3 regions of the Shuttleworthella sp. genome follow, and region 1 is predicted to be linked to each of the others. Evidence: predicted binding sites of a transcription regulator. Region 1 holds the regulator's gene; each other region holds the start of a gene.
The links. The regulator Rex, encoded in region 1, represses fermentation and respiration genes when NADH is low (regulators of the CRP and FNR family bind a similar motif). The targets are predictions, from matches to a motif close to ATTGTTAANTANTTAACAAT.

Region 1 (3,718 bases):
TATAAGGGAGACTACACCGCCTATGTGAATCAGAGAGAACTGCGGATGGAGACCCTGCGGCGGGAGTATGCCAGGCAGCAAAAGACCATTGAGCGCCAGGAGGCCGTCATCGACAAGCTGCGCCAGTTTAACCGGGAGAAATCCATCCGGCGGGCGGACAGCCGCAAGAGGGCTTTGGAGAAAATGGACCGGATGGAGAAGCCCCCGGAAGAAGACCATGCCATGCGGCTTGCGCTCGCCCCTGAAAGAGAATCCGGCAAGGATGTTCTCTATATAGAAGATCTGTCCATGGCTTTTGGGCCCGAGCAGCTCTTTCGGAAGTTCAATCTCCTGATCCGAAAGGGGGAGCGGGTTGCTGTTCTGGGAGAGAACGGAAGCGGCAAGACGACCCTGCTCAAAATCATCAATCAGAGATGCAAGGCCCTGTCAGGCAAGGTCAGACTGGGAGCCAATGTCACAGTCGGCTACTATGACCAGGCCCAGCAGGAACTGGATGACGCAAAGACCCTCTTTGAGGAGATGTCAGACGCCTATCCCAATCTGACAGAGACCAGGATTCGAAATGTTCTCGCCGCCTTTCTCTTCACAGGAGACGATGTCTATAAGAGGATTTCCGCCCTGTCCGGCGGAGAGCGGGGCCGGCTGTCCCTGGCCAAGCTCATGCTGTCGGGAGCCAATTTCCTGATCCTGGACGAGCCGACCAACCATCTGGACATGGAGTCCAAGGACATCCTGGAGAGAGCTCTGAATGATTACAGAGGGACCCTGCTCTATGTCTCTCATGACCGCTATTTCATTAACAAGACGGCGAGCCGGATCTTATATCTTGCCGACGGGCATTTTACAGAGTATCTGGGAAATTATGACTATTTTCTGGCCAAAAAGCAGGAAGAGGACAAGCCGTCCGCCTTGGCCAGCTTACAGGACAAGGCTCATTCCGCCCAGGCGGATCAAGACCGGACGGACCTGGGCAAGGTCAGCTGGGAAAGGCAGAAGCAACTGGCCGCTTCAGAGAGGAAGCTTGAGCACTCCAGGGCCAGATTGGAGCGTGAGATTTCAGACCGGGAGGAGCGGATCCGGCAGATTATGAAGCTCTTTGAAGATCCTGAGGTTGCGACCAATTCCGCCAGATTAAATGAGCTCTCTGCAGAGCAGGAGGCGTTGCAGGCAGAGGCAGATGAGCTCTATGAGGCATGGGCCTCACTGGACGAAGAGTAAGAGGACAAGCTATGGAGAAGAAAAGCATTTCGCCGGCCGTAATCCGCCGGCTTCCCAGGTATTACCGCTATCTGGGAGAACTACTGGATCTTGGAATTGAGGGCATCTCTTCCTACGAGCTCTCCAAGCGCATGCACTCGACGGCGTCGCAGATCCGCCAGGACCTCAACAATTTCGACAACTTCGGGCATCTGGGCTATGGCTATGATGTGAAAAACCTCCACGACAAGATCGGGGAGATCCTGGGCCTGGATCAGGCACGCAACCTGATCGTGATTGGGGTCGGACATCTGGGCCAGGCGATTGCCAACTACGCCCAGTTCGAGCGCATGGGATTTGCCCTGACCGGACTCTTTGATGTGAATCCGGACTTAAAGGGGAGAGAACTGCGCGGGATTCCCATCCGGATGCTGGAGGACCTGGATAAGTTCGCCTGTCAAAACAGGGTGGATATCGCCGCCCTGACCATCCCCAAGGAATCCGCCCAGTCTGTCGCGAGACGGCTTGCCGATCTCGGGGTCCCCGCCATCTGGAACTTTGCCCATGTGGACCTGGAAGTGGGAGAGAGAACCGTTATCGAGAATGTCCACCTGTCGGACTCTCTGATGGAGCTCTCTTATAATCTCACCAGTCGCGAGCAGAGCAGGAGCTAGGAATTTCTCCCAGGGAAAGGAAGATCAGGGCCGAAAGGACTCCGTATGAAGAAAATATATACAAAAAGTCAGGCGAGGGAAGCAGATCTTAAGACCAGCCGCCTGCACAAGATTCCAAGTCTTGTTCTCATGGAACGAGCCGCCCTTTCTGTAGCGGACTTCATCGAACAGCACTATTCCAGAACGGATCGGATTCTATGCCTGGCGGGAACGGGCAACAACGGAGGAGATGCCATGGCTCTCTGCCGGATCCTCTATGTCAGGGGCTACTCCGTCAACTACTGCCTTCTCGGACCGGAGTCTAAGCTTACGGAATCCGCGCGAGTTCAGTATGAATCCCTGCTCAGCTACGGTCTTCCCGGCAAAGAGCCTGATTGGAGGGACTGCGACCTCATTGTTGACGGCATCTTCGGAATCGGTCTCTCCAGAGAGATTGCCGGCCCGATTGCCGACTTGATTCAAGAGATCAACACAGGGGAAAAGCCGGTGATTGCGCTTGACATCCCATCCGGTCTGGACGCGGACACGGGCGCTGTCCTTGGGGCCTGCCTCAGGACAGATGAGACCTTCAGTTTTCAGTTTTTAAAACCGGGTCTCCTCCTGGGCCAGGGAAGAAATGTCTGCGGCAGGGTCCATGTTGCGGAGATCGGGATCGCAGAGCCGGATCCCAACCTCTTGTCCATCCCCCGCCTTGCTCTTGAGGAGGAGGATATGCATTCTCTCCTTCCCGTCAGAGATGCAGAAGGAAACAAGGCCAGCTTCGGCAAGGTTCTTGTGATTGCCGGCTCTGATCAGATCAGCGGAGCCGCGGTCTTATCCGCCAGAGCTGCCCTGACCTCCGGGGCCGGCATGGTCAGGGTCTATACGCATGAGAACAACCGGGTCATCATCGGATCCGCCTTCCCGGAGGCCCTGATTACAACATATGGGGACTCCCGGGACAAGGATGTGCTCGAGGAAGCCATGAACTGGGCGGACAGTCTCCTCATTGGCCCCGGACTGGGACAAACTGCCCGGGCGGAAGAAATCCTTGATCAGGTTCTCTCTGCCTCCTCTCTTCCCATGGTCATTGACGCCGATGCCCTCAACCTCCTCTCCAAAAACATGGGCCGGCTCCTAAAAGCGCACCATGAGATGGTCCTGACTCCTCATATGGGAGAGATGGCCCGGATGACGGGAGAGAGCATGCACTTGCTCAAGGGGCAGACGCTTCGGGCGGCAGAGGAGTTCGCCGGAGACTACCAGGTTCATCTGATCCTAAAGGATGCGACAACGGTAACAGCCCTACCCTACAGCAGGACTTACATCAACACCAGCGGAAACAGCGGCATGGCGACAGCTGGAAGCGGCGATGTCCTGGCCGGAATTTGCGCCGGTCTGATCGCCCAGGGAATGGAAGCCGGTCAGGCCGCGGCCTGTTCCGTCTTCATCCACGGATTGGCGGGAGATCTCGCCGCATCCCGCAAGGGGGCAAGGTCTTTGCTCGCAGGCGATTTGCTGGAGACCCTGCCGGAGATTCTGAAAAAATTTTCTGAACGGAAGAGAGGCAGACTATGAATCACAATCGTGTGCAGATGGAGATCGATCTGGATGCCGTGAGAAACAATGTGGACGCCATGTTGGCCCGAATGAATCCAGAGACCAAGATGATGGCCGTTGTCAAGGCGGACGGCTACGGGCATGGGGCAAGAGAGATCGCCGCCTTCCTGGAAGATGAAGACAGGATCTTCGGCTTCGCCGTCGCTACTTCGGACGAGGCCTATGAATTGCGCCGGCACGGAATCAATAAGCCCATTTTGATCCTTGGCTACAGCTTTCCGGAGGAGTATCCGGCCATGGTTCGACTT
Region 2 (3,718 bases), on a different contig from region 1:
GCCCAGTTCATGATAGCGTCTTAGAACAAGAAGGTCGGGATTAGGATCCAGCCGGCCCTTGCGGTAGGCACCGGTATTGAGTTCCAGGGCGATGCCTCGCCGGATCAGCTCTCTTAAGATGGCGTCGATCTCTTCCATATAGCCGGCATTTGTATAGACTGTGCTCACGCAGGCAGAGCCGGATTGAGGCGGGAAAGTCCGGTCGGGAAGGGGAGGAAGATAGCGGAGAATATAGTCGAGATGGCCCAGAGAGTCGAAATCCGGGAAGGCCAGGATGTTCTCATAAATCATCCGGTAGTAGCGGCGCAGGCCGGCCTCCAGACCGAATTTCTCGAAGAAGAGGGGGTAATAGGGGTCATAGCCATCCACCACATGGGTGGAGCCGATCACATAGTCGAAGGGATAGCGGTGGACCAGCCGCCTGTGGCGGTCGGCAAGATGGGGCTGAAGTCCCAGCTCAATTCCGAAGTAAATGTGAAAATCACCGGCATTGTACTTGTCCTGCATCCTTTGGACAGCAGCGGCATAGGAATCCAGGTCCAGATCAAAGAGACCCGGAGTCTCGCGGTAGTCCCAGTCCAGGTGGTCGGTGAAGCAGATGCCGGACAGGCCCTTAGCCCTCGCTGAGAGGACCATCTGCTCCATGGGAGCCTGCGAATCCCCGGAAAAACTTGTGTGCATGTGACAGTCATAGAGAATCCCCGGATTCATTTTCTGAAACCTCCTCGGCAAGAGTGTGGCAGTGACAACCCTTATCATATCGCATACTCATGGATTTCGCATGGGAAACAAGCTTGAATAGGAACCGGATGTATATGTTAAGAAATTAACAAAGTCATGAGACAGACTTGAAATAGGCCGTAGCATTGGGTACAATAATAGCCGATTACAAACTATGTTTGTACAGCATAAGTTTCTACATTAGGAGGAGACAAAATGGCAGTAAGAGTAGCAATTAATGGATTTGGCCGTATCGGTCGTCTCGCGTTCAGACAGATGTTCCAGGCTGAGGGCTTTGATATCGTTGCAATCAACGACCTGACCTCTCCCGAGATGCTCGCATACCTCTTGAAGTACGATTCCTCACAGGGTCGTTACGCCAAGGCAGAGACCGTGACCAACTCCGATCACTCCATCACTGTAGACGGCCATGAGATCGAGATCTACAAGGAGGCTGACGCCCACAATCTTCCCTGGGGCAAGCTTGATGTAGACGTTGTTCTCGAGTGCACCGGTTTCTACACCTCTAAGGATAAGGCACAGGCTCACATTGATGCCGGCGCCAAGAAGGTTGTTATCTCTGCTCCCGCAGGAAGCGACTTGAAGACCATTGTCTACAACACCAACCATGAGACGCTGACCGCAGATGATCACATCATCTCAGCGGCATCCTGCACCACCAACTGCCTGGCTCCCATGGCCAAGGCTCTGAACGAGCTGGCTGCAATCCAGTCCGGTATCATGGTCACCATCCACGCTTATACCGGTGATCAGATGATCTTAGACGGCCCCCAGCGCAAGGGTAACTTCCGCCGCTCTCGTGCCGCCGCAGTGAATATTGTTCCCAACTCCACCGGTGCTGCCAAGGCAATCGGCCTGGTTGTTCCCGAGCTGAACGGCAAGCTCATCGGGTCTGCCCAGCGTGTACCCGTTCCGACCGGCTCCACCACGATCCTCACCGCTGTTGTCAAGGGCAAGGTCAGCGTTGATGAGATCAATGCCAAGATGAAGTCTGCAGCAACGGAGTCCTTCGGCTACAATGAGGACCAGATCGTATCCAGCGATATTGTGGGCATGACCTACGGTTCTCTCTTCGATGCTACGCAGACCTCTGTTGTAGCTATGGAGGACGGCAATTCCGAGGTACAGGTTGTCTCCTGGTATGACAATGAGAACTCCTTCACCTCAAATATGTGCAGAACGATCAAGTACTTCGCTAAGTTCCTGAACAAGTAATTCATACTTAGACCTTATGGGGGTCCGGCTTTGGGCCGGGTCCCTTTTTTCAACTCGGAGGGAATCAAAATGGGTTTAAACAAGAAGACAATTGACGATATTTCCGTCAAGGGCAAGAGAGTCCTGGTTCGCTGTGATTTCAATGTCCCCATGAAGGGGACGGAGATCACCGACATCAACCGGCTGGTTGCTGCCCTCCCCACGATCAAGAAGCTGATCGCTGACGGCGGCAAGGTGATCCTCTGCTCTCACCTGGGCAAGGTGAAGACAGAAGAGGATAAGAAGACCAAGAGCCTGGCTCCTGTCGCAAAGAAGCTGGCGGAGCTCCTGGGACAGACCGTGACCTTTGCTGCGGATCCGGAAGTGGTAGGCCCCAACGCCCGCGCGGCGGTTTCCGCAATGAAGGACGGAGATGTGATTCTCCTTGAGAACACCAGATTCCGCCCGGAGGAGACCAAGAACGGAGAGGCTTTCTCCAGGGATCTGGCTTCTCTTGCAGACGTCTTTGTCAATGACGCCTTCGGCACCGCCCACAGGGCTCACTGCTCCAATGTCGGCGTCACCGATTTTGTCAAGGGAGACTGCGTGGTAGGCTACCTGATGCAGAAGGAGATTGATTTCCTGGGCAATGCGGTCGAGAACCCGGTCCGCCCCTTTGTCGCTATCCTGGGCGGAGCCAAGGTCGCCGACAAGCTCAATGTAATCAGCAATCTTCTGGACAAGTGCGACACCCTGATCATCGGCGGCGGAATGGCCTATACCTTCCTCAAGGCCCAGGGGAAGGAGATCGGGATCTCCATGCTCGATGAGTCTAAGATCGACTACTGCAGAGAGATGATGGAGAAGGCTGAGAAGATGGGCAAGAAGCTCCTTCTTCCCCTGGACGCGAATACCATCGCGGCCTTCCCTGACCCCATTGATGCGCCGATTGAGACCCTTCTCGTTGACGCGGATGCCATGCCTGCAGACCGCGAGGGGGCGGATATCGGTCCCAAGACCCAGGAGCTCTATGCCAAGACCATTGCAGAGGCTAAGACGGTCGTCTGGAACGGACCGATGGGAATCTTCGAGAACCCCATCCTTGCGGCAGGCACGCTCGCAGTGGCACAGGCTATGGCTGATTCAGACGCGACCACGATCATCGGCGGCGGGGACTCCGCAGCTGCAGTGAACCAGATGGGACTGGGCGACAAGATGAGCCACATTTCCACCGGCGGCGGGGCCTCTCTCGAATTCCTCGAGGGCAAGGAGCTTCCCGGTGTTGCTGCTGCAGATGACAAGGACTGAGACAAGAAAGGGTGTTTCGTATGAGCAGACGTAAGATTATTGCCGGAAACTGGAAGATGAACCAGACTCCCAGCCAGGCGCTTGAGTTGGTTGAGACCTTAAAGCCCCTGGTGGCAAACGAGGATGTGGATGTCGTTTACTGTGTTCCGGCCATTGATATTGTTCCGGTGGTCAATGCGGTCAAGGGAACAAATGTCAAGGTCGGCGCCGAGAATATGTATATCGAGGAGAAGGGAGCCTACACCGGTGAGATCGCTCCCGCCATGCTGACCGATGCGGGTGTGGACTACGTGATCATCGGTCACTCTGAGAGAAGAGAGTACTTCGGAGAGGATGACGCCTTCCTCAACAAGAAGGTGCTCAAGGCACTGGAGCACGGTCTTACCCCCATTCTCTGCTGCGGCGAGAGCTTAGAGCAGAGAGAATCCGACGTGACACTCGACTGGATCCGCCTGCAGATCAAGTCTGACCTGCA
Region 3 (3,718 bases), on a different contig from region 1:
CTACTTTCATTTGTTATCCTCCTGAGAAAAATCTCAATCTAAAACACCAGTGACCGACTGCATAAGTCGGTCACAAGAAGTTAATTTCAATCAGCCCTCATACTTCTTGACGATGGCAGCACAGCCCATGCCTCCGCCGATGCAAAGCGTTGCAAGGCCCATCTTGGCATTGGCATCCTGATCCATCTCATGAAGCAGGGTAACCAGGATTCTGGCGCCGGAAGCTCCTACGGGATGACCCAGAGCGATGGCGCCGCCGTTGGGGTTGACCTTGGCCATATCAAAGCCGAGATCTCTTGCTACTGCGACAGACTGAGCGGCAAAGGCCTCATTGGCCTCGATCATATCCATCTGGTCAACCGTCATGCCGGTTCTCTTCATGACATTCCGAACAGCTGCGACAGGGCCGACTCCCATGATGCTTGGATCCACGCCACCCATAGCGCCGCCGATGTACTCAGCCATGATGTTCTTTACGCCGAGCTCCTTGGCCTTCTCCTCGCTCATAACTACGATTGCGGCTGCGCCGTCGTTGATCCCAGAGGCATTGCCGGCAGTGACAAGTCCGCCCTCCTTGCCGGAGCAGCAGCGGAGCTTTGCAAGGCTCTCAGCCGTTGTGCCCGGACGGGGTCCCTCATCCGTATCTACGACATAATCGCCCTTCTTGCGGTCATGCATGGGAACGGGAACGATCTCGTTCTTGAATGCGCCTCTTGCCATTGCCTTCTCGGCCTTCTGCTGAGACTCGGCTGCGAATGCGTCCAGCTCCTCGCGGGTCAGGCCCCACTGCTCGGCGACATTCTCAGCGGTGATCATCATGTGATAGTGGTTGAAGGCATCGGTCAGGGCATCGTTGACCATGGTGTCGACCAGGGTTCCGTTGTTCATCCGATAGCCGAAGCGGGCATTGGGCAGAGCATAGGGAGCCATGGACATGTTCTCCATGCCGCCGGCAACGACGATGTCTGCCTCGCCGGCCCGGATCATATTGGCGGCCTCAACGACGCACTTCAGACCGGAACCGCATACAACGTTCAGAGTTAAGGCCGGAACTTCCACGGGAATGCCAGCCTTGATGGCAGCCTGACGGGCAACATTCTGGCCCAGACCGGCCTGGATGACACAGCCCATCTTCACTTCGTCAACCAGCTTCGGATCAACACCGGCTCTGTTCAGGGCCTCCTTGATGACGATGGCGCCCAGATCCGCCGCTGAGGTCTTGGCGAAAGCCCCTCCCATCTTACCGATGGCTGTACGACAAGCACCTGCTAATACCACTTTCTTTGCCATAGTTTTCTCCTTACCTGTATGGATTTCCTGCCTGCGCGGCGATCTTGCCGGATCGGACGGACCGGTCGGCGGCCCTTGGCTTGTTATTTTTTTAACAAGAAGGGTAAAAAAAAAGAAATTGCCCACGCTTACTGTTTGAGGATAACACAAGAAAAACACCCAAACAAGGGGCAATTCCCCAATCAATCAAGATCCCGTCCGTCGGCTCTCCTGCGAGCAGACAGGCGGGATCCCGAAACAGAGACCCGGTCTGTCAGGAATTCTGAATGACCCGGCCGAAGAAGACCGTCCGGCCCATAATGATGGACCCGGCCGGCTTGGAATTCGACACGGCCCAGAAGAAGCAGAGATTGGTGTTTCTCTTCCCGTTCAGAACATCAAGAGCGGCCTGGCGGCAGGTCTGGTAGGCCCTGGAATTCTTCAGGAGGGGCTCCCTCTGCCCGTGGAAATAATCGAACATGACCTGATTATCCCACCTGCCTGCAAGTTTGATCCAGGTTGGCTCGAACTGGCCCGGGGCGAAAATCACTCTATGAATTGTGCCCGGGAAATAGGGGCTTCGAACCCGGTTTAGGATGACGGACCCCACCCCGAGCTGGACCTTATAGCCCTCTCCTCCGGCCTCGCAGAAGATAATCGTGGTCAGTTCCTCCAGTTCCTGCTGTGAGTATCCCATGGGCTTGACCCAGTAGTCCGTCCCCGCCTGTCCCTGCGCATGCGTTGTCTTCCAATCGGAAGCGGCGGATGACCCGTTCTTGGAGGCAGACCCATCCTTGCCCTTTTCTCTCCCCGGATCAGCCTTCTGATCGGCCTTTTGTCCGACCGCCTCCGCCTGACGCGCGATCCGGTCCGCCTCGGCCAGTTTCCGGGCCTCATTTCTCTTCTGCTCTGCCATAAGTGCCGCCTGCATATCGGCAATCGACTGATCAATCTGCTTTAGCCGGTCTCTGGCCCCGGAGTAATCCATGTATTTCATCCTGACTTCATCAGAGGCAGAGGCAAGAAGCCGGTTCATCTCATCCTGCTGGCCCAGGAGGGTCTCTTGCTCCTCTTGGAGGGCGTCCTGCCGACTTGAGAGGTCTGCCGCCTTGGCGTCAATCTCCTCCTGCAGTTTCTCCATCTCTCCGATCATCTTCTGCTCATATCGGGTCAGCTGCGCCGCGTAATCGAACTTGGCAAGGAAGTCAGCGAAATTCTCGGATGTGAAGAAGAGTACCAGCAAGTCATTGCTGCTTCCCTGCTCGTACATATAGCGGATCCGCAGTTTCATGGCGGCCAGCCGGCCAGACTTATCGGCCTGGGCCTGCCCCAGCTCTTCCTGCAGGCCGCTAATCTTCCGGTTGTTCTCATCCATGGTCTGCCGGGTCGTCTTGATTCGGTCCGACAGCAGATCCAATTCTCGCTCCAGGCCCTGCTTGCTCTCTGCCGCCTGATCGAGCTTGGATCTTGCGTCATCCACCCTGTCCCTGGCCTCTGTCTTCTGCCGCTTCAGGTCCTCGAGAGAATCCTCCGCACGGACCTGCAGGCCGACAGAGGAGACAGAGCCCATTAGGAGCGCAAGTGTCAGAGCCAGCGCCGGTATGCTCATTTTGTGATTCGTCCGTCTCATATGGATCGCTCCTGCCCCTGTCATACCCTGTGCGAGTGTGAAATGCTCTCACAGGCCACCGCGCCGCCCCGGACCACATGCACTCTTCCGCGGAACTTGCTCTTTAAGAGGGCAATCAGTTCATTATTGGTGTTCTCTGTCAAAAGGCACTCGAAGATCAGGGCGTCCTCTCCCATGTCGTTGATGTCCACCTTGAAGACCCGGGCAATCTGGAAGGCGACCTGCATGTCCTCCGGGCTGAGTCTGGTCAGGGTCGCATACATGATCTCCTTCATGTGCAGGGGAACATGGGTCAGGTCCATGACCTTGATGACCTCGACCATACTGTTGAACTGCTTCTTGATCTGCTCGAAGGTCACATCGTCCGCCAGCACGGAGATGGTCATCCTGGACACGTCCTCCTGTTCTGTGGTGCCGACCGTCAGACTCTGCATATTATAGGACTTGCCTGCCAAAAGACCTGACACCTTGGCCAGGACGCCAACCTGGTTCTCCACCAGAAGCGCAATCCAGCGCATTTTCATATCTTCAGCCATCTCATCTCCTCACTTCAGGATCATGTCGGTCATGGGTCTGCCTCCCTTGACCATGGGCAGGGCATTGTATTCTCTTGCGATCATGAATTCGATCAGCATCGGCTTCCCCGCCTCCTGGTTCTTCCTGGCCCTCTCCAGGGCCGGAATGATCTCATCCTCCCCGGTCACCCGGACGGCATCCACCCCATAGGCCTCCGCCCACTTGACAAAGTCAGGCTCATAGGGTCCCTGATCCGCATCCAAGAGGTCATCCTTCGGATGGACCCTGTGATTTAGGTTGACG

Region 2: the regulator Rex is predicted to act here: its motif matches at 815-834, upstream of gap (type I glyceraldehyde-3-phosphate dehydrogenase).
Region 3: the regulator Rex is predicted to act here: its motif matches at 1,370-1,389, upstream of ACO5R6_RS02135 (acetyl-CoA C-acetyltransferase).

Annotation. Positions count from the first base shown of each region.
Region 1 is NZ_DBHIDN010000001.1:75,291-79,008, reverse strand. Features, by position in the region: gene ACO5R6_RS00380 (ABC-F family ATP-binding cassette domain-containing protein) at 1-1,218, shown strand, start outside; gene ACO5R6_RS00375 (redox-sensing transcriptional repressor Rex) at 1,230-1,871, shown strand; gene ACO5R6_RS00370 (NAD(P)H-hydrate dehydratase) at 1,917-3,428, shown strand; gene alr (alanine racemase) at 3,425-3,718, shown strand, end outside.
Region 2 is NZ_DBHIDN010000016.1:10,904-14,621, reverse strand. Features, by position in the region: gene ACO5R6_RS05290 (histidinol-phosphatase HisJ family protein) at 1-711, opposite strand, end outside; gene gap (type I glyceraldehyde-3-phosphate dehydrogenase) at 937-1,956, shown strand; gene ACO5R6_RS05280 (phosphoglycerate kinase) at 2,026-3,243, shown strand; gene tpiA (triose-phosphate isomerase) at 3,264-3,718, shown strand, end outside.
Region 3 is NZ_DBHIDN010000004.1:84,563-88,280, forward strand. Features, by position in the region: gene ACO5R6_RS02130 (3-hydroxyacyl-CoA dehydrogenase NAD-binding domain-containing protein) at 1-10, opposite strand, end outside; gene ACO5R6_RS02135 (acetyl-CoA C-acetyltransferase) at 91-1,290, opposite strand; gene ACO5R6_RS02140 (cell wall hydrolase) at 1,544-2,899, opposite strand; gene ilvN (acetolactate synthase small subunit) at 2,920-3,435, opposite strand; gene ilvB (biosynthetic-type acetolactate synthase large subunit) at 3,445-3,718, opposite strand, start outside.